DNA from 3 places in the Arthrobacter sp. Soil_C_60 genome. Region 3 is predicted to be linked to each of the others. Evidence: riboswitches for the same ligand, from Rfam matches in the RefSeq annotation. Region 3 holds a riboswitch; each other region holds the start of a gene.

Region 1 (8,089 bases), on a different contig from region 3:
CAACTTCCACTTCCAGTCGCTGGGCCAAGTCCTCAACCATATCGATGTCGATCCCGGTGTATTCCCCCGTCCCTGGATCCAGATACGTGAACGGTCGATAGTCCCCTGTGGTGCACACTTTGAGCACGCCGCTGTCTGCAACGGTCTCCAAACGTGATGGTTCGTCCGACTGCGAGGCCGAAGCGGAACTGCCATCGCCGGACGGGCCCGCGGTCGTGCAACCGGTCAAGGCCACCAGGGCCAGGAAAGAAGTTGCGGCAATTTTGCTCGATTTCATCGGTTCCCTCGCGCTTAATCGTTTCGGCTAAATACTGCCAGCGTAGCGGGGGTCATGGAGCACGAATACCCGTATGCCGTGGCTGCCACAGGTTGTCACACCCGGACCATAGGCTTGGGTGAACGCAAGGAGGTCCACATGTTCTGTTCTATTGTTCCGCCATACCTGCTCCGACGGCTCGCCCGGTTGGATGACCGGTCCCTGCTGCCTGTAGCGGAAGCTGCCCAGCGTGCCCTGGCCCGGGATGCAGCCATGCGCCGGAACCGTAACGTCAAACGTGCGCAGATGCCGGCCCTGCCCACCCTCCTGCCGTCGCAACGCATCCGGGCCACAGGGCTGAATCCCACCCGGCAGATCAATGACGCCCAGAACATGGAACGGCTGCCCGGTATCCGCGTGCGCAGCGAGGGAGTCGGCCCGGTTGAAGACGTCGCGGTCAACGAAGCCTACGACGGGCTGGGGTCCACCTTCGAGCTTTTCGCTGACGCCTACCAACGCAATGCACTCGATGGCCGGGGCGGAATCCTGCGCGCCACCGTCCACTATGGCGAGGACTATGACAACGCGTTCTGGAACGGCACGCGGATGGTTTTCGGCGACGGCGACGGGCGGGTCTTCCAGCGCTTCACCAAATCGCTGTCCGTCATCGGGCATGAGCTGACCCACGGCATCACGCAACACACCACCAACCTGGTCTACCAGGGCCAGCCCGGCGCACTGAACGAGTCGATTTCGGACGTCTTCGCTGCCTTGGTGGAGCAGTACAAGCTCGGGCACAGTGCGGACCACGCTAGCTGGCTGATCGGCGAAGGCCTGTTCACCGACCAAGTCAGCGGCGACGGCCTGCGCTCGCTGAAGGCGCCGGGCACTGCTTACGACGACGACGTGCTCGGCAAGGATCCGCAGCCTGCCACCATGGCGGACTACATCGACACCACGGACGACAACGGGGGAGTGCACCTGAACTCAGGCATTCCCAACCATGCCTTCTACCGGCTGGCCTCGATCCTGGGCGGGAACGCCTGGGAACGAGCCGGCCTGATTTGGTACGACACGATCACCGGTACGGAAGTCGTGGCGGATACGGACTTTGCAGGTTTCGCGGCAGCTACTGAAAGTGCGGCGGAAAGCCGCTACGGTAAGGACTCAGAGGAACTCAAGGCCGTAACGGCGGCCTGGACTGAGGTGGGCGTCTTGGGATGAGGATCAGCGTCAAGCGCACCGGCGGATTCGCGGGTCTAACGAGGCGCTGGGCAGTTGAAGTGGGTCAGCCCGAACTGCGTGACGAGTGGCTGCCCATTATTGAATCCTGCCCTTGGGACGATGTCCCGCAGACGCAGAACCAGCCGGACCGCTATATGTACTGGATCAGCGCCGGCGAACGTGAGGCCTCCCTCCCGGAGCAAGACGTAACCGGCCCCTGGCGGCAACTGGTGGATCGCACCTTGGAAAGTGCCCGGCAGGAAGAGGGCCGTCGCGCGGAACGCCGGCCCCAGGGCCCGGAAGGTTTTTACCGGGACGAGAATTCCGGAGAGCCTTAATCGACTTCAGGTGGGGACGGCGGCAGCCGCCGCGACAGCTATGGTGAAGAAGCCGGCACATCCGCCGGCCACAGCCTGCCTGCAAACGGAAATCAGAGTGCCTAGAACAAACCAACCCCAGATCACGGATCAGCCTGTAGCGAAGGACACCGCGTCCGTTCCTGGACTTCTCCCCCGCCTGATCGTCCTCGCCGGCATCCTGATCATGGCTCTGAGCCTACGTCTCGCGGTCTCGGGTGTTTCACCCGTGCTGGCGGAGATCTCCAACGATCTGCCGTTTGGTCCTGCATCCATCGGCGTTCTCGGCATGCTCCCGACCGCTGCCTTCGCCGTGGCAGGATTCACGACGCCGGCACTGATCAGAAAACTGGGCATACCCGCGGTCCTGCTCGGTTCGCTGGTGCTGGCCGCGTCAGGCCAGATCGGACGGGCGCTGGCCTCCGACGTGCCGCTGTTCCTGGGCTTCTCCGCCGTGACCATGGTGGGTTACGGGCTGGGCAACATCGTCATGCCACCGCTGGTCAAGCGGTACTTCCCGGACCGTATCGGCCTGGTGACTTCCCTGTACGTGACCCTGCTGGCGGTGAGTACCGCTTTCAGCCCGCTGATGGCGGTGCCGCTAGCCAACACGTCCGGCTGGCGCTGGTCGATCGGCATCTGGGCCGGTGTGAGTATGGCGGCGTTGGTGCCATGGATAGCCACCTTACTGGGGGAGCGGGCAACGCGGCGGGCCGAAGCCGTTCAAAACCGGTCGGCAGCAAAGCCCCACGCGAAGGTCCGTGTCTGGTCCTCTCCTGTCGCGTGGGGGCTGGCCATGGTGTTTGCCGGAACGTCCACCAACACCTTCTCGATGTTCACCTGGCTGCCTCCGCTGCTGCTCGACGCGGGAATGGACGCGGCCCAGGGCGGCACCATGCTTTCCTATTACGCCATCCTTGGCCTGCCGACCAGCCTGCTGGTTCCCTACTTGGCGGCCAGAATGCGCAATCCCTTCCCACTAGCAGCCCTGTTCGTGCTCTGCTACGCCGGCGGCTATGCGGGCCTGCTGCTGTCACCCTCATCGGGCACGATCCTCTGGATCACGTTGGCCGGACTGGGACAGGGAACATTCGCCATGGCCTTGCTGCTGGTCAACCTGCGGACCCGGACTACCGCCGGTTCGGGTGCGCTTTCCGGTTTCGCGCAAGGCATCGGCTATTCGGTCGCCTGCCTTGGGCCGCTGACTTTCGGGCTGCTGAAAGACATCACTGGTACATGGGCAACATCGTTCGGCCTGCTCGCCGTATCGCTCGTCGTCCTCGTCGTCGGTGCTTTCATTGTCAGCAAACCGCGCTATCTGGAGGACCATCCGGGGGCGTAAGGCATAGGCTGGGTTCGTTGCCGCCAATCCCGGATCTACGAGGAGCGAAGATGAAGTTCAACGATCTGCTGGCAGACGCTTTCGGCCGGATCCAGGAACGGGTCCACGAAGTGCTTGATGGACTGGACCCGAACCAGCTGGCCGAACGGCCCGGAGGAAACGGCAACTCGATCGCCTGGCTGATCTGGCATTTGACCCGGGTCCAGGACGATCACATTGCCGATGTCGCGGGTGTGGAGCAGCGCTGGACCTCAGGCGGTTGGTCAGAACTGTTCGATCTTCCGCTGGACACACATGAAACCGGCTACGGCCACACCTCCGACCAGGTCAGCGCCGTCACGGTTGAATCCGGAAGCCTGCTGGCCGAGTATTTCGACGCCGTGCATCGCCAAAGCCTCGAGTTCATCGGCTCGCTGACCGAAGACGAGCTGGACCGGATTGTGGATACACGCTGGGACCCGCACGTTACCCTCGGAGTCCGCCTTGTCAGCGTCATTGATGACTGTTTGGAACACGCCGGGCAGGCCGCCTACGTTAAAGGACTGGTCCAGCACCGCGAAGCGCGCGGCTAATGCCGGCCGCCTTGTTTGTGTTCGCCCTCACCGGCTACCATTCAAGAAGATAGAACGCACTTCAAAAGTGTCATAACTGCATATTTGCCTTCGAATTGCGGCGGGAGAGTCCTGCTGGATGAATGTCAGCGGGCGCCGTAGGAGCAATACCTCCCCAGGAATCTCTCAGGCCCCTGTACCGCCGCAGACAGGCAACTCTGGAAAGTAGTCGACCATGACGGCGCGGCTCACCGACGGTGCAAGCGGAACTTGGAAAGGTTTCCGCGGAATCTCTCAGGTCCAATACAGAGCGGGGAGGAACCCGATCCATCTGGTACAACCGTGCCAGCCAATAACTGGAGTTCCTTCATGACGGTTCAACCCACCATTGCGACATTTGCCGAGCGCCACATCGGCCCGCGCAACAGCGACGCCGAGACCATGCTCAAGCAGCTTGGCTACACCAGCCTCGAAGACCTGGTCGACACGGCCGTTCCGGCGGACATCCGCCAGAGCGCGCCGCTTGAGTTGCCGGCTGCCCGCAGCGAAGCCGAGGTCCTCGCAGATCTGCGCGCCCTCGCCGCCAAGAACATCACTGCCGTGCAGATGATCGGGCAGGGCTACTACGACACCATCACGCCGCCGGTGATCCGCCGCAATGTGGTGGAATCCCCGGCCTGGTACACGGCCTACACGCCCTACCAGCCGGAAATCTCCCAGGGCCGGCTCGAGGCGCTGCTGAACTTCCAGACCATGGTTTCCGACCTGACCGGTTTGGAAATCGCCAACGCCTCCCTGCTGGACGAAGCTACCGCCGTGGCTGAAGCCGTGCTGCTGATGCGCCGTGCCAACAAGAAGCATGCCGACGGCAAGACCGTACTGGACGCAGACCTGCTGCCGCAGACCATCGCCATCGTCAAGGGCCGCGCCGAAGCGCTGGACTTCGAGATCGAGGTGGCCGACCTCTCCGTTGGTCTTCCCGAGGGCGAGATCTCCGGCATTGTGCTGCAGCAGCCGGGCGTGTCCGGCCATGTGGCCGACCACAGCAAGGTGATCGCGGATGCGAAGGAACGCGGAGCCATGGTCACCGTGGCCGCGGATCTGCTGGCTCTGACCCTGATCACGCCTCCCGGCGAGCAGGGCGCGGATATCGCCGTCGGAAATACCCAGCGTTTCGGTGTTCCGCTGTTCTTCGGCGGACCGCACGCCGCCTACATGGCTGTGCACAAGGGCGTGGAGCGCCAGCTGCCCGGCCGCCTCGTCGGAGTCTCCAAGGACAACGCCGGCATGCCTGCCTACCGCCTGGCACTGCAGACGCGCGAACAGCACATCCGCCGCGAGAAGGCCACGTCCAACATCTGCACCGCGCAGGCACTGCTGGCCATCGTCGCCGGCATGTATGGGGTTTACCACGGACCGGAAGGCCTGAAGGCCATTGCGCAGCACGCCAACAACCAGGCGCGTGCCCTCGCCTCCGTCCTCAAGGGCGCCGGACTGGAACTGGCCAGCGAGCACTTCTTCGACACGCTGACGGTCAAGGTCCCGGGCAAGGCTGCCGACGTCATCAAGGCCGCCGAGGCCAAGGGCATTAACCTGCGCGTCATCGATGCCGATCACGTGGGCATCTCCACCGGCGAATCGACGACGGCGGAGCACCTGTCTGCTGTGGCCGAGGCATTCGGCGTGGACGGTGCAGCCGAGGACATCGCGGCGGGCCTGTCGGCTACACCGGAAGGCTTCGGCCTGGAGCAGGGCATGCAGCGCACCTCTTCCTACATGCAGCACCCCGTCTTCCACAGCCACCGCTCCGAAACCCAGATGCTGCGCTACCTGCGCCGGCTCTCGGACCGCGACCTGGCCCTGGACCGGACCATGATCCCGCTGGGCTCCTGCACCATGAAGCTCAACGCCACGGCCGAGATGGAATCCATGACCTGGCCGGAGTTCGCCTCCATCCATCCCTTCGCTCCGGCGCACCAGACGAAGGGCTGGCGCGAACTGATCGAGGATCTGGAAGCGCGACTGTCGGCCATCACCGGTTACGCGGGCGTCTCCATCCAGCCGAACGCCGGATCCCAGGGTGAGTACGCCGGCCTGCTGGCCATCCGCCGCTACCACCTGTCCCGCGGCGATGAGCAGCGCAACGTCTGCCTGATTCCTGCATCGGCCCACGGCACCAACGCCGCCTCGGCCGTGCTCGCAGGCATGAAGGTTGTCGTTGTGGCTACCGCCCAGGACGGCACCATCGACCACGCCGATCTGAACGCCAAGATCGAGCAGCACAAGGACAGCCTGTCCGCCATCATGATCACCTACCCGTCCACGCACGGGGTGTACGACGCCGATGTCCGCCAGGTCTGCGACGCTGTCCATGCGGCTGGCGGCCAGGTCTACATCGACGGCGCCAACCTCAACGCCCTCGTCGGACTGGCACAGCCGGGCAAGTTCGGTGGCGACGTGTCACACCTGAACCTGCACAAGACCTTCTGCATCCCGCACGGCGGCGGCGGCCCCGGCGTCGGTCCGGTCGCAGTAGCCGAGCACCTGGTGCCGTTCCTGCCCGGCAATGCCGCGCTGGCCGCGCACGAAGGCAAGGGCGTTCCGGTCTCGGCTTCCGAGTACGGTTCCGCCGGCGTGCTGCCGATCTCCTGGGCCTACGTGGCCATGATGGGCGGCGAAGGGCTGACCAACGCGACCAAGACCGCGCTGCTGGCAGGCAACTACATCGCCTCCCGGCTGAACGAGTACTTCCCGGTGCTGTACACGGGCAACGACGGTCTGGTGGCGCACGAGTGCATCCTGGATCTGCGCGAACTGACCGCCAAGTCCGGCGTTACTGCCGAGGATGTTGCCAAGCGTCTGATCGACTTCGGTTTCCACGCCCCCACGCTGTCCTTCCCGGTGGCAGGTACGTTGATGGTGGAGCCGACCGAGTCCGAAGACCTCGCCGAGATCGAGCGCTTCATTGAAGCGATGATCACCATCCGCGGCGAGATCGACCAGGTCGTCAAGGGCGACTTCAGCGTCGAGGAGAGCCCGCTGCGGCTGGCTCCCCACACTGCAGCTGCTGCCATCAGCAGTGACTGGGACCGCAAGTACTCCCGAGAACAGGGCGTCTTCCCGGTGCCGAGCCTGAAGCAGGACAAGTACTTCGCGCCGGTGGGACGCATCGACGGCGCCGCCGGCGACCGTAACCTGGTCTGCTCCTGCCCGCCCATCGAAGAGTTCGCTAACTAGAGGAAGGTTCCAGACCATGAGCGCTGAAACCGCTACGAAGCAGTACACCGCCCTGTATGAAGAGCACCAGAAGCTGGGCGCCTCCTTCACGGACTTCGGCGGCTGGCAGATGCCGCTGAAATACCAGAGCGAACTGGCCGAGCACCACGCCGTGCGCAAGGCTGCCGGCCTGTTCGACCTCTCCCACATGGGCGAGGTCTGGGTTACCGGCCCCGACGCCGGGAGGTTCCTCGACTATGCGCTGGTGAGCCGGCTCTCCGCGGTCGCCGTTGGTAAGGCCAAGTATTCTCTGATCTGCAACGAAGACGGCGGCATCATCGATGACCTGATCAGCTACCGCCGCGCGGAGGACAAGTTCCTGGTGGTGCCGAACGCGGGCAACGCCAAGGCCGTAGCCGAGGCCCTGGCCGACCGTGCGCAGGACTTCGACGTGACGGTGGAGGACGCCACCGCGTCCATCTCGCTGGTGGCTGTCCAGGGGCCAAACTCCGTGGACATCCTGAAGCAGCTGGTGGCCGCGGCCGACCACGCCACCGTGACCGAGATGAAGTACTACGTTGCGGACGAGGTCCACTTCACTGTGAGCGGTGCTCCGCTCAAGCTGCTGCTGGCCCGCACCGGCTACACCGGCGAAGACGGGTTCGAGATCTACGTCCCGAACGAAAACGCCGCTTCGCTGTGGTCCGCCCTGCTGTCGGCAGGCAAGGACTTCGATCTGGTGCCCGCCGGCCTCGCCGCCCGCGATTCGCTGCGGTTGGAAGCCGGTATGCCGCTCTACGGCAACGAACTGTCCCTGGAAGTCAGCCCGTACGACGCCGGACTTGGCCCCATCGTCGCTCTGAAGAAGGAAGGCGAATTCGTCGGCCGTGCCGCGCTCGAAGCCCAGAAGGAACGCGGCTCCAAGCGCAAGCTGGTCGGTCTGAAGGGCCTTGGCCGCCGTGCCGCCCGCTCGCACTACCCGGTCTCCAAGGACGGCCAGGCTGTTGGCGAAGTGACCTCGGGCCAGCCGAGCCCCACACTCGGTTACCCTGTTGCGCTGGCTTATGTCGATATCGAGCACATCGAACCCGGCAGCCGGCTCGACGTTGACCTGCGCGGCAAGCCCGAGCCGTTCGAGGTCGTC
Region 2 (8,089 bases), on a different contig from region 3:
GGCGGCATTGGATGGCGCAAAACGGTTCCCGGCTGCGGAAACGGTGCAGACCAGCACCGTTCTCGCAGACCACCACCGATCTGGCGCAGGGAAGGCCGGCGCCGGTTCCACTGGCAAGCGCGCCCTCGGACTAAAGCACCCCGCCGGCCGCAAGCTCCCTTCCGGCCGCAAGCGCCCTTCCGCCCGTAAACACCATTCCGCCCGCCAGCGCCCTTCCGGCCGTAACCACCATTCCGCCCGCCAGCGCCGGCGCCGCGTTGTGGTCGAGGCATTGGGCGCCGCCGTCGTCGTTCTCTTCTTTGTCAATGTCCTGCTGGGCAGCTACACCGTGACCATTCCCGACTTTTTCCGGCTGCTCGGCGGCGCGGACATTCCGGGCGCGAGCTTCATCGTGATGGAGAACAAGCTGCCGCGGGCGGTCACGGGCACGTTGATCGGCGTGGCGTTCGGCCTGGCCGGCACGATTTTCCAGACCATGCTGCGCAACCCGCTGGCGAGTCCGGACATCATCGGGATCAGCTACGGCGCCAGTGCCTCGGCCGTGGCCGCCATGGTGATCTTCGGGCTGACCGGGGTGGCCGTCTCGGCCGCCGCGATGATCGGCGCGCTGGCGATCGCCCTGCTGATCTACCTGGTATCGCACCGCTCCGGCGCGTCCGGCGGGGCCAGCGCGCGGCTGATCCTGATCGGCATCGGGTTCGCCGCGATCATGCAGGCCGTGGTCGGCTACCTGATGACGCGGACGGACATCCGCACGGCGCAGGGTGCGCTGGTCTGGCTCAACGGCTCGCTGAACTCCAGCAACTGGGACCGCGTGGCCGTGCTCGCCGCCAGCCTGGTGCTGCTGCTTCCGGCCGTGGCGATGCTTTCGCGCAGCCTCCGCGGCCTGGAAATGGGCGACGACGCCGCCGCCGGACTGGGCGTTCGCGTGGGCCCTGCGCGGCTGGGACTCGTGGTCACCGCGGTGCTGCTGGCCGCCGTCGCTACGGCGGCAGCCGGACCGGTGGCTTTCGTGGCGTTCCTGGCCGGGCCCATTGCTCGCCGGCTGCTGGGCGGGGCCGGTTCGCTGGTGGCCGCGGCCGGCGTCGGCGCGGTGATCGTGCTCGCCGCGGACTTCGCCGCCGCCAACCTGATTCCCATGTTCCTGACCAACGGCACGGCTTTGCCGGTGGGAGTGGTGACCGGTGCCCTCGGCGCGCCGTTCCTGCTCTGGCTGCTGGTCACTACCAACCGCGTCGGCCGAGGAGGCTAAATGCGCACTCTCCAGTCCCGGAACCTCACGCTGGGCTATGACCAGCGCACCGTGGTGCAGGACCTCACGGTGGAACTGCCGGCGGGGCAGGTGTCCATCATTGTGGGCGCCAACGCCTGCGGGAAATCCACCCTGCTGCGCGGGCTCGCCCGGCTGCTCAAGCCCACCACAGGCACGGTGATGTTGGACGGCAAGGACATCCACGCCCGTTCCACGCGCGAGGTGGCGCGGGTCCTCGGCCTGCTCCCGCAGACGCCCACGGCGCCGGACGGGATCAGCGTCGCGGAACTGGTGGGCCGCGGCCGCTATCCGCACCAGGGCTGGTTCCGCCAGTGGACTGTCAAGGACGACGACGCCGTGAACGCGGCCATGGCGGCAACGGACACCGAAGAGCTGGCCGGGCGGGATGTGGACGAGCTCTCCGGCGGCCAGCGCCAGCGGGTCTGGATCGCGATGGCCCTGGCCCAGGAAACGGACATCCTGCTGCTGGACGAGCCCACCACTTTCCTGGACGTGACGCACCAGATCGAGGTGCTGGATCTGGTCACGGACCTGAACCGGCGCAAGGGCACCACCGTGGCCATTGTGCTGCACGACCTGAACCTGGCCGCGCGCTACGCCGACCATCTGATCGCCATGAAAGCCGGCGAGGTGGTGGCCGAGGGGCCGCCGTCGGGCGTCGTGACCGAGCAACTGGTGTCCGACGTTTTCGGGCTGGAATCCCGTGTGATTCCGGATCCGGTGTCCGGCACGCCGATGGTCGTCCCGGTAGGACGCCACCACAGCAACGGCGGCAGCATGCCGTCCGCAGCATGACCGCCGCCAAGCCCGCCCCTTCGAACGGAGAATCACGATGACGGCACTCGCCACCGAAACAGCAGTCACCCCCGTCCTGGCTTTCGACGTCGACGTCGCAGCCGTGCGGGAACTGTCGCCGAACTTCCGCCGGATCACCTTCACCGGAGAAGGGCTCAGGCTTTTCGGCGTCGACGGCCCCACGCTGGACCTGCGCATCAAGGTTGTGGTTCCCGCCCTGGACGCCGACGGTCGCGAGATACCGCTGCCGACTTTCGGCGACCCCCGTGCGCCGGAATCCGGCCCGGGCGCCACCGCGCTGACCGGAGGCTGGTACCAGCACTGGCTGTCCCTCGACGAGCGCACGCGCGGCTCCATGCGCACCTACACGGTCCGGGACTTCCGCTACGGCGAGATCCCGGAGCTCGACGTCGACTTCGTGATGCATTTCGACGCCGACGGCAAGGGCGGGCCGGCCTCGATGTGGGCGGACCGCGCGGTGGCCGGGGACCGGGTCACGATCATCGGGCCCAACGCCGGCGCCGTCAACTGCACCACGGCCAAGAACTACGGCGGCATCGAGTGGCGTCCCGGCCTGGCATCGCACGTGCTGCTGGCCGGCGATGAAACCGCTGTCCCGGCGATCGCCGCCATCCTGGCCGCGCTGCCGGCGGATATGACCGGCAACGCCGTCCTCGAAGTGCCCGACGCCGCGGACTTCCAGGAGCTGGTGACGGCGGCCAACATGGAAATCAGCTGGCTGGCGCGCGGTGACCGCCCGCATGGCGAGCTGCTCGATGCCGCGGTGCGGAACGCCGTCGTTGTTCCCGGGGCCGGCCTGCGGCAAGGCGAGGGCGACGAGCCCGAGGACGTGGACATTGACAACGTCATCCTGTGGGAAACCACGGCGGAATCCACCCGGCCGTTCTACGCCTGGATCGCCGGCGAGGCCGCGGTCATCCGGGAACTGCGCCGTTACCTGGTGCGGGACGTCGGTATTGACCGTAAGCAGGTGGCCTTCATGGGTTACTGGCGGCAGGGCAAGGCCGAAGCCTGAGGTCCACGCGGGTTGGACTCCCGCTGTTCGGCGTAGGCGAGAATTGAAGCATGACCATCGCCAAATCCGTACTCCTTTTTGCCCTGGCCGCCCTCGCCGAGATCGGCGGCGCTTGGCTGATCTGGCAGGCGGTGCGTGAAGACCGGGCCTGGTGGTTTGCCGGGCTGGGAGTCATGGCCTTGGGCGCCTATGGCTTCATTGCCGCTTTCCAGCCTGATGCCAACTTCGGCCGGGTTCTGGCCGGCTACGGCGGAATCTTTATTGCCGGCTCGCTGGCCTGGGGCATGGTGATGGACGGTTTCCGGCCGGACCGCTGGGACTATATCGGGGCGGCGATTGCTCTGGCCGGCGTGGCCGTGCTCATGTATGCCCCGCGCGACAGCGCCTGACCAGGCCGGACTCGGTCTGCTCAGAAGAGCTCCACCACACCCCGCCCGGCAAGGCCCAGCGGCACCGGCAAACCTATTGTGCCGTCGCCCGTGCCCGGCAGAAGCAGCAGCATCCCGGTCGCGTTGAGGACAATCAGGTCCGTAGTTCCGTCCGCATTGAAGTCGCCGGGCGTGGCAACGGACATCACCCTGAACCGCGCTCTTCCCGCCGGCACCGGGTCCTCGACCTGCCCGCTGCCGGTCCCGGCCAGCAGCCAGAATCTGCCGGCAGCATCCAGAGACATGATGTCGGCCATTCCATCGCCGTCGAAGTCGCCGGGGGAGAATACACGGGCCGGCGTGCGGTTGCTGTGCAGGAGCAGCGTCCGCGGCCGCAGGCCAGACGCGCCTCCCCGGTGCAGCCACAGCGCCCCGCTGTCGTCGCCGGTAATGACGTCGGGTCTGGAATCGCCGTCGAAATCGCCGGGCAGGAAGAATTCGCGCACGCCGGTCCAGCCCGAGCCGAGTGCCCGGAGCGGCTTGGTTTCGCCGTAGCCGTCGCCGGGATGCAGCAACAGCACGCCGTTCCGGTGCAGGGTGAGGATGTCATGGCGGCCGTCGCCGTCGAAATCGCCTGCCGAGTCCATTGCCCTGGCCTTGGGCCACTTTTCGGCGCTGGTACTTGCCGTTCCCAACCGGCCTGTCGGGGATGACGGAACATACCATAGGGATCCGTCCCGCGTGCGGGCAAAGAACTCGCTCCGGTTCTCCGGAGAGAAGGTGCGTGAGTAGATCCGGACCGGCCGGGCCTGTGCGGGGGTCGTTTCATAGTTGTCCGCCGAAGCCTCGACATTGCCAGTGACGGTCACGCCGCGCCAGTCCGGCGTCAGGGACAGGACCCGATGGTAGCCGTCGGGGTGCCCGTCCAATGTGTCCCGCCAGCTGTAGTCGTAGGTGAGGACGGAGCCCGGTGCGGAGAATTCGAAGCCTTCCAAAGACAGCTCCCCGCCCACCACGGGCTCGCCCGCAGCCACCGGTGACGAGACAATTTCGATGTCCCGCGGCACCAGCCCGACGGCGGGAACGGCGGCGGCGGTGGGGGTACTGGCAGCGTGCGAGGGCAGCCTGCCGGCTTCCAAAGCCGGCTGCGGCACAAACAGGCACAGCACGCAGACAATTCCGGCCAGCCGATGCTGGCCGCCGCGGGCCTGTGCATGCGCCATGTCTGTTCCCCGAAGGAAGCTGTCCGGATCCGCCCCGCCCGGACCTAGCAGAAGTACCCTCCAGCGTACGCCGCGGACTCTTCGGCGGGAACGGGCAGTTAACCTGCTGAAGTCTTTTCCGCGCACCCGCGGTCGGGATCTTGGTGTGAGACCGTTTATCGCTTCCCAAGCCTTTGTCACAATTGCCCTGCGTTGCGAAAATTTAAGCGATTGACGCAGTTTGCTTGCGTGGTGCCACCTCGGGGCGCTAGTGTGTGATCCTGCTCACCTGGAGGTGGGCAGTGCTTATGATCTGCGGCGGGAGAGTCCTGCCGGTACGTTCAGCAGGCGCCGTAGGAGCAAACCCTCCCCGGGAATCTCTCAGGCCCACGTACCGCCGCGGTTAGGCAACTCTGGAAAGCAGTCAGGCAGCAGTCTGGCTCACCGACGGTGCAAGCGGCGCCTGCGAGAGCAGGGGACGCGGAATCTCTCAGGTCCACGACAGAGCGGGGAGGAACCCGAATCAAAGTGCTGCCGTTGTGGCACTTGAACGATGGAGTTCCTCATGACCATTCCACCTGCCTCCACCGCGATGGGTGAAGCCCCCCACCTTGAGCGCCAGCTCTCCAACCGCCGTATCCAGCTGGTCGCCGTCCGCGGGGCGATCGGCACGGGCCTGTTGATGACCTCCAAGACGATCTCCGCGGCCGGTCCTTCCGTGATCTTCGGGTATACCCGAAGTCCGGCGCGAGGCCGAAGTCCAAGATAACTCCATTGCAGCGGAAACCACAGAATCCTGCTCGGGCAGGTTTCCGCAGCACTGCAGCCGCCCGTACCGCCGGACTCCGCCCGGACATCCCCGGGCATTACCGATTTCGTTCGTAGCGCTGATCAGCGCGTTCAAGCATAGGAGCACAACCCATGACCGACGTTCTTTGGTTTTCCGAACTTGGCCTGTCCGACCTTGAGAAGGTCGGAGGCAAAAACGCCTCCCTTGGGGAGATGATCCGCGGCCTGGCCACGGCCGGGGTCAGGGTTCCTGACGGTTTCGCCACGACGGCGGACGCCTACCGGCGTTTCCTGCGCGAGTCCGGCCTTGACGATCGGATCGCCGCGGTCCTCCACGACTTGGACAGCGACAACGTGACCGCACTGGGGCAGGCCGGCACGCAGATCCGGGACCTGATCCGCCAGACTCCGTTCCCGGCCGGTTTCGAGGAGCAGATCCGGGCCGCATACGGGCAACTGGTTGAAAGCCACGGTGGGGATGCGGAGGTGTCCTGGGCAGTGCGCTCCAGCGCCACGGCCGAGGACCTGCCGGATGCTTCCTTCGCCGGCCAGCAGGAGACTTTCCTGAACATCCGTGGCGTGGAGAACGTCCTCCACGCGATCAAGGACGTTTTTGCCTCGCTCTACAATGACCGGGCCATTGCCTACCGGGTCCATCACGGTTTCACCCACTCGGAGGTTGCCCTCTCAGCCGGTATCCAGCGCATGGTCCGCTCCGACATCGGCACCTCCGGCGTGATGTTCACGATGGATACCGAGTCCGGCTTCGACGACGCCGTGTTCATCACCTCCTCCTACGGCCTGGGCGAAGCAGTGGTCCAGGGAGCGGTGAATCCTGACGAGTTCTATGTGTACAAACCTGCGCTGGCCGCGGGCCGTCCGGCGGTCCTCAAGCGCGGACTCGGCGAAAAAGCCGTCCAGATGACCTACACCGATTCCCGGGAGGTCGGCCGGACGGTCGATTTCGTACCCGTGCCCCGCGAGCAGCGCGGCAGGTTCAGCCTCAGTGACGCCGAAGTCGAGCAGCTCGCCCGGCATGCGGTGGCGATCGAAGCCCATTATGGCCGCCCCATGGACATTGAGTGGGGCAAGGACGGCGTGGACGGGGAACTGTACATCCTGCAGGCCCGCCCCGAGACCGTGCAGTCCCGCCAGGCCAGCGGTACCATTTCCCGCTACAAGCTCAACGAGCACTCCAAGGTCCTGGCCGAAGGCCGGGCCATCGGCCAGCGTATCGGCGCCGGCCAGGTGCGCGTGCTGACCTCCATCGACCAGATGGCCTCCTTCCAGCCCGGCGACGTCCTGGTGGCGAACATGACGGACCCGGACTGGGAACCGATCATGAAGAAGGCCGCGGCGATCGTGACCGACCGCGGGGGTCGCACCTGCCACGCGGCGATTATTGCCCGGGAACTGGGCATCCCGGCTGTGGTCGGCACCGGAAACGCATCCCGGATCCTGACCGACGGAGCACCGGTGACCGTCTCCTGCGCCGAGGGCGAGGCCGGACTGGTCTACGAGGGACTGCTCGATTACACGCTGCACGAAACCACGGTGGACACGATGCCGCCGGCGCCGGTTCAGATCATGATGAACGTCGGCACCCCCGAACAGGCCTTCGGCTTCTCCCGGCTCCCGCACAGCGGCGTCGGCCTGGCCCGCCTGGAATTCATCATCAACCGGCAGATCGGCATCCACCCCAACGCCCTGCTGGCCCTGGCAGGCGAGATCGAGCGCCCCGCCGCGCTGTCCGACTACACGGTGCAGCAGATCCGGGAAAAGACCGCCGCCTACGACGGGCCCCGGGACTACTACGTCCGCCGGTTGGCCGAGGGCATCGCCACCATCGCCGCCGCCTTTGCGCCGGAACCGGTGATCATCCGGCTCTCGGACTTCAAGTCCAACGAGTACGCCAACCTGCTCGGCGGCCCAGCCTTCGAGCCGGTCGAAGAGAACCCGATGATCGGCTACCGCGGCGCCTCCCGGTACCTCTCGCCGTCGTTCCGCAAGGCATTCGAGCTCGAGTGCGAGGCCTTGAAGTTCGCGCGCAACGAGATGGGCCTGTCCAACATCAAGCTCATGGTCCCGTTCGTGCGCACCCTTGAGGAAGCGCAGGGGGTGACCGAGTTGCTCGCCGCCAACGGCCTGCGCCGCGGTGAGGACGGGCTTCAGATCGTCATGATGTGCGAACTGCCGGCCAACGCGCTGCTGGCGGATGAATTCCTGGATTACTTCGACGGCTTTTCCATCGGCTCCAATGACCTGACCCAGCTCACCCTCGGCCTGGACCGGGACTCTGCGCTCGTTGCCGGCGGCTTCGACGAACGCAACCCCGCGGTGAAGAAGCTCCTGGAGATGGCGATCGCCGCCTGCCGTGCCCGCGGGAAGTACGTCGGCATCTGCGGCCAGGGCCCCAGCGACCACCCGGACTTCGCCGAATGGCTGCTGGAGCAAGGCATCAGCTCCATCTCGCTCAACCCCGACGCAGTGACGGACACCTGGCTGCGCCTGGCCCGGACCGGCAACCGCTCCGCGGTCTCGAGCGCAGATCCGGGACAGACCCGTTGACCAACACCAGCGAACTCAAAACCACGGGGGCGGAGCGCGCACCCGCTCCCGTGGTTTT
Region 3 (8,089 bases):
CAAGCTGCTCGGAGGAAGCGGCGTAGACAATCCGCCCCAGCCGGACCCAGGCGTGCGCGGCCGAGCACATCGGGCAGTGCTCGCCGGAGGTGTAGACGGTGGCCGCTGCGCGTTCCATGGGGCTCAGGTTGCCGGCGGCCCAGCGCGCAATCTCGAACTCCGGGTGCCGCGTCTGGTCGCCGTCCTTGACCCGGTTGCGATCCTCAAAAAGCACGTGGCCCCCGGCGTCGACGAGAACCGAGCCGAAGGGTTCGTCGCCGTCCTCGAGTGCTTCGCGTGCCAGGTCGACGCATCGACGCAGGTGTTCAAGATCGGTCTCGGTGATAGCCATGGTCTCGATTATGGCCCATGGCCTTTTGCCTATGGAATGGTCCAAGATGGCCACATGGGTGATCTTATCGATTTCCTGCTCGCGAGGATCCAGCAGGACGAGGCTCGGATACGGGCGCTGATGACAGACGTCGGCATGGTGGGACAAACGGTCCTGCGGCACCACCTCGCACAGAATCTGGCCGAGTGCGATGCCAAGCGGCGGATGATCGCCCATGTGAGGGACGTTGACTGGGACCACGAACCGGCCAGCGACTACGACTATATGCTGGCCTTTCTGCAGCACATGGCGCTTCCCTATCAAACCCACACCGGCTACCAGTCCGCCTGGCGGCTCTAGAGAACCGGAACGGCGGCCGGGCAGGTGGATTCACCATGCCCGACCGCCGTCCGATAGCCGCTTTCCGCCGTCGTCGGTTTCCCGCCGTCGTTAGCCGGAAACTGAGGCGGTTTCCTTCGCCTCGGCGTGGTCTGCGATGACGCCTGCCTTGAACGTTTCGTAGCGGGCTGCGTGGAGCGGGTTGCGGCGCAGGATCGCCCACGCTGCGCCCAGAACTGCGAACCAGATGGGCGTAATCAGCAGGGCCAGCAACGTATCCGGTTGTGTGGTCAGCGCCCACAGCACGAAGCCGAAGAATGCGAAGACCACCCACACCATCACCGGGCCGCCGGGCATCTTGAATTTGGAAGCCTGGTGCAGGCCGGGCCGGCGCTTGCGGAAGGCCAGGTAGCTGGCCAGGATGATGGACCAGACGAACATGAAGCATACGGCGGAAACCGTCGTCACCATGCCAAAGGCCTTGCCGACGTCGTCGCCTGCGTAGAGCAGGGCCACGGACGCGAACAGCAGCACGCAGGTCAGGAACAGCGCGTTGCGCGGCACCTTCTGCAACGACAGCTTGCTGAAGATTGACGGAGCATCTCCGTCCTGCGCGAGGCCAAATACCATGCGCGAAGTTGAGTAGATGCCGGAGTTGGCACTCGACATGGCGGAGGTCAGGACCACCAGGTTGATCACGGTCGCTGCCATGCCCAGCCCGGCCAGCGAGAACATTCCGATGAAGGGGCTGTGTCCGGCCTCGAACTGGGTCCAGGGAGTGACTGCCATGAGGATGATGAGTGCGCCTACGTAGAAGAGCAGGATGCGGATCGGAATCGAGTTGATGGCCTTGGGGAGGTTCTTCTCGGGATCTTTGGTCTCGGCAGCGGTGGTGCCCACCAGTTCAATGCCTACGAAGGCGAACACGGCGATCTGGAAGCCGGCCACGAAGCCCATGAACTCGTTGGGGAAGAAGCCGCCGTGGATCCACAGGTTTTCGACAGTGGCCGGGCCGGCCTCGGACTTGAAGCCCGAAAGGATCATGAACAGACCGGTAAGGATCAGTGCCACGATGGCGACGATCTTAATCAGCGCGAACCAGAACTCCGTCTCGCCGAAGGCCTTGACCGTAACCAGGTTCAGCACCAGCAGGATGCCGATGGTGACCACGCCCGGAATCCACAGCGGAATGCCCGGAACCAGTTCGTTGGCGTAGCCTGCGATGGCGATGACGTCGGCAATGCCGGTCACGACCCAGCAGAACCAGTAGGTCCAGCCGGTAAAGAATCCGGCCCAGGGGCCCAGCAGGTCACCCGCAAAATCGCTGAAGGACTTGTAATGCAGATTGGACAGCAGCAGCTCGCCCATCGCCCGCATCACGAAGAACAGCATGAAGCCGATGATCATGTAGACGAAGATGACGGAGGGTCCGGCCGCGGAGATGGTTTTCCCCGAGCCCATGAAGAGCCCCGTGCCGATGGCACCGCCGATCGCGATCAGCTGGATGTGGCGGTTGCTCAGCTGTCTTTCCAGATGGGGTGCCCCGGATGACTGCACTGTTGCATCTTTCATTTACTACTCCTTCAGAGCGAGGATATTTCGCATGGCTGCATGGCCCTGGGTGTGGGTTGCATGCAGGTTCAGACGGCCGGTCGCTTCCCCATGTCGGCGACCGGCCCCTGGGCAGGGGCCCCGCGGTCCCTGCCCAGTCCCGGTTAGGCGCCGGCTGTTGCCAGCGGTGCCACGTTCGGGTACAGCGGGTGCGCGGCGGCCAAGGCCTCCACACGGTGGCGCAGATCGGCGAGGCTTGCCTCGTCCTCAGCGATCAGCGCCTCAGCAATGATGTCAGCTACCTCGATGAAGGCTGCTTCGCCGAAGCCGCGGGTAGCCAGCGCGGGCGTTCCGATCCGCAGGCCGGAGGTGACCATCGGCGGGCGCGGGTCGAAGGGAACAGCGTTGCGGTTGACGGTGATGTCGATGGCCGCGAGGCGGTCCTCGGCTTCCTGGCCGTTCAGTTCGCAGTTGCGCAGGTCGACCAGCACCAGGTGCACGTCGGTGCCGCCGGAAACCACGGAAATCCCCTTGGCGGCGACATCGGGCTGCATCAGGCGTTCGGCCAGGATGCTTGCTCCGGCCAGCACGCGCTCCTGGCGTTCCTTGAACTCCGGCGATGCCGCGATCTTGAAGGCCACGGCCTTGCCGGCGATGACGTGCTCCAGCGGCCCGCCCTGCTGGCCCGGGAAGACTGCCGAGTTGATCTTCTTGGCGACGTCGGCGTCGTTGGTCAGGATGATGCCGCCGCGCGGGCCGGCCAGCGTCTTGTGCGTGGTGGAAGTGACAACGTGGGCGTGCGGCACCGGGCTGGGGTGCAGTCCGGCGGCCACCAGGCCGGCGAAGTGCGCCATATCCACCATGAGGTAGGCACCGACGGCGTCGGCGATCCGGCGGAATTCGGCGAAGTCCAGCTGGCGGGCGTAGGCGGACCAGCCGGCCACGATCAGCTGCGGCTTGTGCTCGTGGGCCAGGCGCTCCACTTCCACCATGTCGATCCGGTGGTCATCTTCGCGGACCTGGTACGGAACCACGTTGTACAGCTTGCCGGAGAAGTTGATCCGCATGCCATGGGTCAGGTGGCCGCCGTGGGCCAGGTTCAGCCCCATGATTGTGTCGCCGGGCTTGATCAGCGCGTGCATGACCGATGCGTTGGCCTGGGCACCGGAGTGCGGCTGGACGTTGGCGTAGGCCGCCCCGAACAGGTCCTTCACGCGGTCGATGGCCAGCTGCTCGATGACGTCGACGTGCTCGCAGCCGCCGTAGTAACGCCGGCCCGGGTAGCCTTCGGCGTACTTGTTGGTCAGCACGGAGCCCTGCGCCTGCATGACTGCGGCGGCGGTGTGGTTCTCCGAGGCGATCATTTCCAGGCCGTCACGCTGGCGGGTGAGTTCGTCGTCGATCTTGGCGGCGACCTCGGGGTCCAGCTCGGACAGCTGGCTATTCAGGCTCGGGGACACGACCTGCTGGAAAGTGGATGGTGACTGGATCGTCATAAGGAACTCCATATTTCAGGCAGCGCACAACACGCCACGATGATTCGGGTTCCTCCCCGCTCTGTCTGGGACCTGAGAGTTTCCGCCGCCCGTGGGGGCCGCTTGCACCGTCGGTGAGCCGGTTGCCCGGCTGCTTTCCAGAGTTGCCTAGCCGCGGCGGTACGTGGGCCTGAGAGATTCCTGGGGAGGAGTTGCTCCTACGGCGCCTGACGAACGTACCGGCAGGACTCTCCCGCCGCAGATCAAAAGCGTTGGGCCACAGCTTCGTGACCCGCCTCACACAGGTTAGCGGCAGGGCAGGAGCTAACGCAACATCATTTCTTAACTGCCTAGTCAGCGGCGGATCCGCTGCAGGCAACGTGCGACGCCGGCACTCACCTGAGTGCCGGCGCCGCCTGGGCAAGCCCTATTGCCCGGTGCCCGTCTGGTCGCCTTCGGTCACGCCGCCGTCCACCGGTGCCGGATCGACGGCGCCGCCGTCAGGGGCGGTTTCCTGCTGGCCCGTGTCCTGCTGGCCGGCGCCCGGGTCGGTGACGACCTCCGGCTCCGCCACTTCGCCGGTTTCGGAGCCTGGCGCCGGAACGGGTTCAGGCACGGTCTCCACCGGCGCAGTACCGTCGTTCTGGCCGGTGGCAGGATCCTCGACTCCCGTCGATCCGTCCGTACCGCCGGAAGTGCCGTCGGTGGTCCCGGTCTGGCCGGCGCCGTCGTCGACCTGCCCGGGCTCAGCATCGCCGGGCTCCGTGGTTTCGCTGCCATCCTCGGCCGGGGCCGCGGTGCCTGTCAGGACGCGGCCCAGGGTGGTCTGCTGCTCGGCGGCCGGGGCGCTGCTGGTCGACGATGCCACCAGCGCCGAAATGGGCTTGCTGGTTCCCAGTTCGACCATCGTGATGCCGGCCATGGCAATCAGGAAGGAGGCTGCGCTGACCACTCCAATCTTGGCCCAGGTCCGGGGCGTGAACCGGCGTGCGGTGAGCTTCGCCTTGAAGTCCGCGACGGCGCTGGAGACACCGGCACGCTCGGTTCCGTCGTCGCTCGCCGGCAGGCCGCCGTTGCGCAGGCCGCGCAGCCGCGGCACGGGCAGGGTCTTCTTGGCCGCGACGGCGGCAGAACTCAGCGTCCTGGCGTAGATGGCTGCCGCTACCGTGGCGATGACCGAACCGAGGGCAGCGCCGATCAGCGTTCCCGCGACACCGAGGAAGGAACCCGCAAAGGCCGAGGTCACGGCGGCCAAGGCGGAGGCAATAGTTTGGGCACCGTTGAGGCCGAGGAGTTTCGGCTTATCTTCGGCGGAGGAGTCTTCAGCCATATTTCACACACACTTCAGGTAGGTAAAGTTACGGAAAGGTAACGCCGGCTCCTCCGATCCGGTTCCCTGCCTACCGCGTTTCTATGTGAGATGCTGGTCACATCCGGTGCGCGTTGACCATCACCCCAGATCAGGGCGTGACAGCGTCCTCCGCGCCTGCGCCGCAGCTTCAGTACCAGCCGTGCCCGCGTCCTCGTCCTGGCCCGCTTCCACCTCAGCCGCAACCTCTGCGGCCGGCTCCTCTTCTTCGGGCAGGGTCACCAGCAGCGCGGTTCCCTGGTACGGCTCCAGCTGGATGTAGAAGCTGTGCAGGTCATCCACGCTCCCCACTTCTTCGCCGCTGAACAGATCGGTCACCAAGGCCCCGGTTTCCAACTGCTCGGAGCGCACCGTGCCGGCCATCTCCTGGTCCGAGAAGTTCAGGACGGTGACTTCGCAATCGCCCGATTCAAGCTGGTGCACCATGACCAGCATGCCCCGGTGCGAGACGTCCGGAACATCGAGCAGCGCACTCTTCGCGATGCCGTACTGCTCCCGGACGGCCAGGATTTTGGCCAGCTGCCGGGCAAACGATGACTCGTCCGCGAGCTGGTCCGGCAACGTCCCGTACAGGCTGACAGCCCTGGGCATGCCGGAGGTCGGGGCCTGCCCGGTATGGTTGACGCCCATCAGGTCATGGGCGCCCCGGTTGATCCAGCGGGTGTCGCCGCGGGACAGCAGCGGAGCTACCTGCGACCGGTCCAGGGTCAGCATGCCGCACAGGTCCCATCCGGAGAGCGCGAAGACGCCCGGCTGCAGCGCGTTGTACATGGCCAGCAGCAGGTGCACCTTGCGGACCTCGATGGTCTGCTCCGGCGTGATGGTGCTCAGGTCCTTGATGCCCAGCACCGCCGTGATCACGCTCGCCGTCGTACAGGCAATGCCGTTGGCCGTAAAGACCAAGTTATAGGGAGCGGCTTCCCCGGTGATGCCGTCCCGCAAGGTCTGCTGCACCTTATGGGCCAGTTCGGCGCCGGTCATTTCCTCGCCGTCGAGCTCATAGATATCGTCTTTATGCTTGGTGGTGAAGTGCACGAGTTCATAGGTCAGCTCGTCATGGTTCTGCAGCGCGTGGACCAGGGAGGCCTGGTCCACACCGATCTCCATGGCCAGGCGCAGGGTCAGCCGGAGGAATTCGGTATCGGCGGTGACCAGGGCGTGGTGGTAGCCGGGGCGGGTGACAAAGTCGTAGGACAGGTCGGGGCCGTTGGCGGACGTGGACTTGATGTCGTCGATGCTCAGGTTCAGTTCCTGGAACGTGAAGCCGCCGACCTTGCGGACCATGCTGCCGATGATCTGGTTCGCGGCCTCGGAAATCGGATGGCCCTCCGACCAGCCCGGCGTTTCCTCGGCACTCTTCTCCACGCCCAGGAAACCGTTGGCGTCCAGCCGCAGGGCGCCGGTACCCAGGTCCACCAGCGAGTGCAGGGCGTCGCCCATCACCAGGCGCATGCCGGAGAAGGTGGGATCCAGCCAGTTGATCGACGGCTGACCCGCCTTGAAGTAGTGCAGGTACACCCACCGCCGCATTTGGCCGGTGGTATCCAAAACCGGGCCGGTGGCGCTCCAGTTGGTCTCCTTGACCCCGGGCTCGTAGAAAATGACCCGCTGCAGCTCGCCGATGATGTAGCCGGCCTTCTGGAGGGCGCGTTCGGTTTCGGCGTCGATGTTGACCGCGTCTTCGCCGTCGGGCACGTCCGGCAGCAGGTGCCAGTCCGACTCGGGGATGTCGATCATGTGGTAAATGCCCGGGTAGTCCCGGAAGTTCATCTCGGCCAGCCGGAAATCCGCACCCTTGCCGGTGTGCCCGGGCACGATGTCATCCACAATCGTTCCGCCGTGGTCATTGGCGACCTGGCACATCTCGCGGAACTCGTCCTCGGTGCCGAACATCGGATCAATCGCCATGCTGATCCGGTCGAAGTGACCGTCCACACTCGGCGTCTGCTCCCAGCCCGAGAGCCCGCCGGCGAGTTTCACCGGCCCGGTATGGATGGCGCTGATTCCGATCTGCTCGAACGCCTCCCACAAGCCGGGGTCCCCCAATGCTCCGAGGAAGGACTGCCCGGGCTTGGTCATGAAGGACAGCGGGTAGGCGGTGAACCACACCGAGGCCCGCTCCACCGCGGCCCGCGGGTTCGGCCAGGCGAAGGGGTTCTGCCACATGCTGGCCTGGCCCGAGAGCTGGCGGCCCAGCACCTTGGCGTCGCCGAGCATGGACTGGTTGCGCAGCCACTCCACGTAAACAGTGTTGCGGGCGTCCGGCTCAAAGGGCGGCTGGCCCGGGTTAAAGTGCCGCCGCCGGGCCTTGGGGCGCAAAGCCCGCGGACGCGCCGGGTAGAACTGCTCATCGAAGTTGATCTCCGGGATGTGCGCCTCGAGCGCTTCCTCCTGCACGGCATCCAGGTCGGCAGCTTCGGAGCCGCCACCAGAGCCGTCGTCAAGGTGTTCCGTCGAAGAAAGCGAATCGACCATCGAGATATCTCCTTGATCATCCTGCAGGCACCGGCCAGTACTGACTTCTTCCACACTGCCAGACGCAGGGAAACCAGACCAGTGCACCTCCGCAATCAGGCGTGCAACGGATAAAACCGCGGCGTGGCGGCGTAATGTCCGCAGAGTCACATCCGGTTCTGGATGATTAGCCACTATTCATGCGTTTGCATAGATAGAAGCCGGCCAAACAGCCGGACCATCAAATGGGAAAGAAGGCAGAACATGCAACGGTTCTCAGGTAAATCCGTCATTATCACCGGCGCCGGATCAGGGCTCGGCCGTGCGGCGGCACTCCAAGTCGCCAAGGAAGAGGGCAAGCTGACCCTGGTGGATCTGAACGAGGCCGGCCTGAAGGAGACCGCGGAAGAGATCCGTCAGGTTGCCCCCGATGCCGAGGTGCTCAACGTTACCGCCAACGTCGCCAACGAGTCCGAGGTCGAGAACTACGTCGCCGAGGCCGTCAAGCGCTTCGGCAGGATCGACGGGTTCTTCAACAACGCCGGCATCGAAGGCAAGCAGAACGCCACCGAGGACTACGGCTCCGACGAG

Evidence for each region. Region 3 has a riboswitch for glycine ahead of glyA (serine hydroxymethyltransferase). Riboswitches for the same ligand answer to the same signal wherever they lie in the genome.
Region 1: linked by a shared signal. The riboswitch ahead of gcvP (aminomethyl-transferring glycine dehydrogenase) and the one ahead of glyA (serine hydroxymethyltransferase) in region 3 are both predicted to bind glycine.
Region 2: linked by a shared signal. The riboswitch ahead of AC3A4M_RS17140 (D-serine/D-alanine/glycine transporter) and the one ahead of glyA (serine hydroxymethyltransferase) in region 3 are both predicted to bind glycine.

The regions. Positions count from the first base shown of each region.
Region 1 is NZ_JBDGKM010000009.1:116,723-124,811, reverse strand. It holds gene AC3A4M_RS17360 (transporter substrate-binding domain-containing protein) at 1-277, opposite strand, end outside; gene AC3A4M_RS17355 (M4 family metallopeptidase) at 416-1,480, shown strand; gene AC3A4M_RS17350 (protealysin inhibitor emfourin) at 1,477-1,818, shown strand; gene AC3A4M_RS17345 (MFS transporter) at 1,916-3,178, shown strand; gene AC3A4M_RS17340 (mycothiol transferase) at 3,229-3,750, shown strand; glycine riboswitch at 3,842-3,941, shown strand; glycine riboswitch at 3,942-4,048, shown strand; gene gcvP (aminomethyl-transferring glycine dehydrogenase) at 4,099-6,966, shown strand; gene gcvT (glycine cleavage system aminomethyltransferase GcvT) at 6,983-8,089, shown strand, end outside.
Region 2 is NZ_JBDGKM010000009.1:78,114-86,202, reverse strand. It holds gene AC3A4M_RS17165 (FecCD family ABC transporter permease) at 260-1,252, shown strand; gene AC3A4M_RS17160 (ABC transporter ATP-binding protein) at 1,253-2,068, shown strand; gene AC3A4M_RS17155 (siderophore-interacting protein) at 2,106-3,104, shown strand; gene AC3A4M_RS17150 (YnfA family protein) at 3,155-3,493, shown strand; gene AC3A4M_RS17145 (FG-GAP repeat domain-containing protein) at 3,514-4,695, opposite strand; glycine riboswitch at 4,984-5,081, shown strand; partial or broken gene AC3A4M_RS17140 (D-serine/D-alanine/glycine transporter) at 5,240-5,407, shown strand; gene ppsA (phosphoenolpyruvate synthase) at 5,596-8,031, shown strand; gene AC3A4M_RS17130 (pyruvate, water dikinase regulatory protein) at 8,028-8,089, shown strand, end outside.
Region 3 is NZ_JBDGKM010000003.1:427,097-435,185, reverse strand. It holds gene AC3A4M_RS08825 (nucleoside deaminase) at 1-331, opposite strand, end outside; gene AC3A4M_RS08820 (DUF6221 family protein) at 386-670, shown strand; gene AC3A4M_RS08815 (amino acid permease) at 761-2,221, opposite strand; gene glyA (serine hydroxymethyltransferase) at 2,365-3,696, opposite strand; glycine riboswitch at 3,844-3,941, opposite strand; gene AC3A4M_RS08805 (hypothetical protein) at 4,103-5,005, opposite strand; gene treS (maltose alpha-D-glucosyltransferase) at 5,126-7,519, opposite strand; gene AC3A4M_RS08795 (SDR family oxidoreductase) at 7,763-8,089, shown strand, end outside.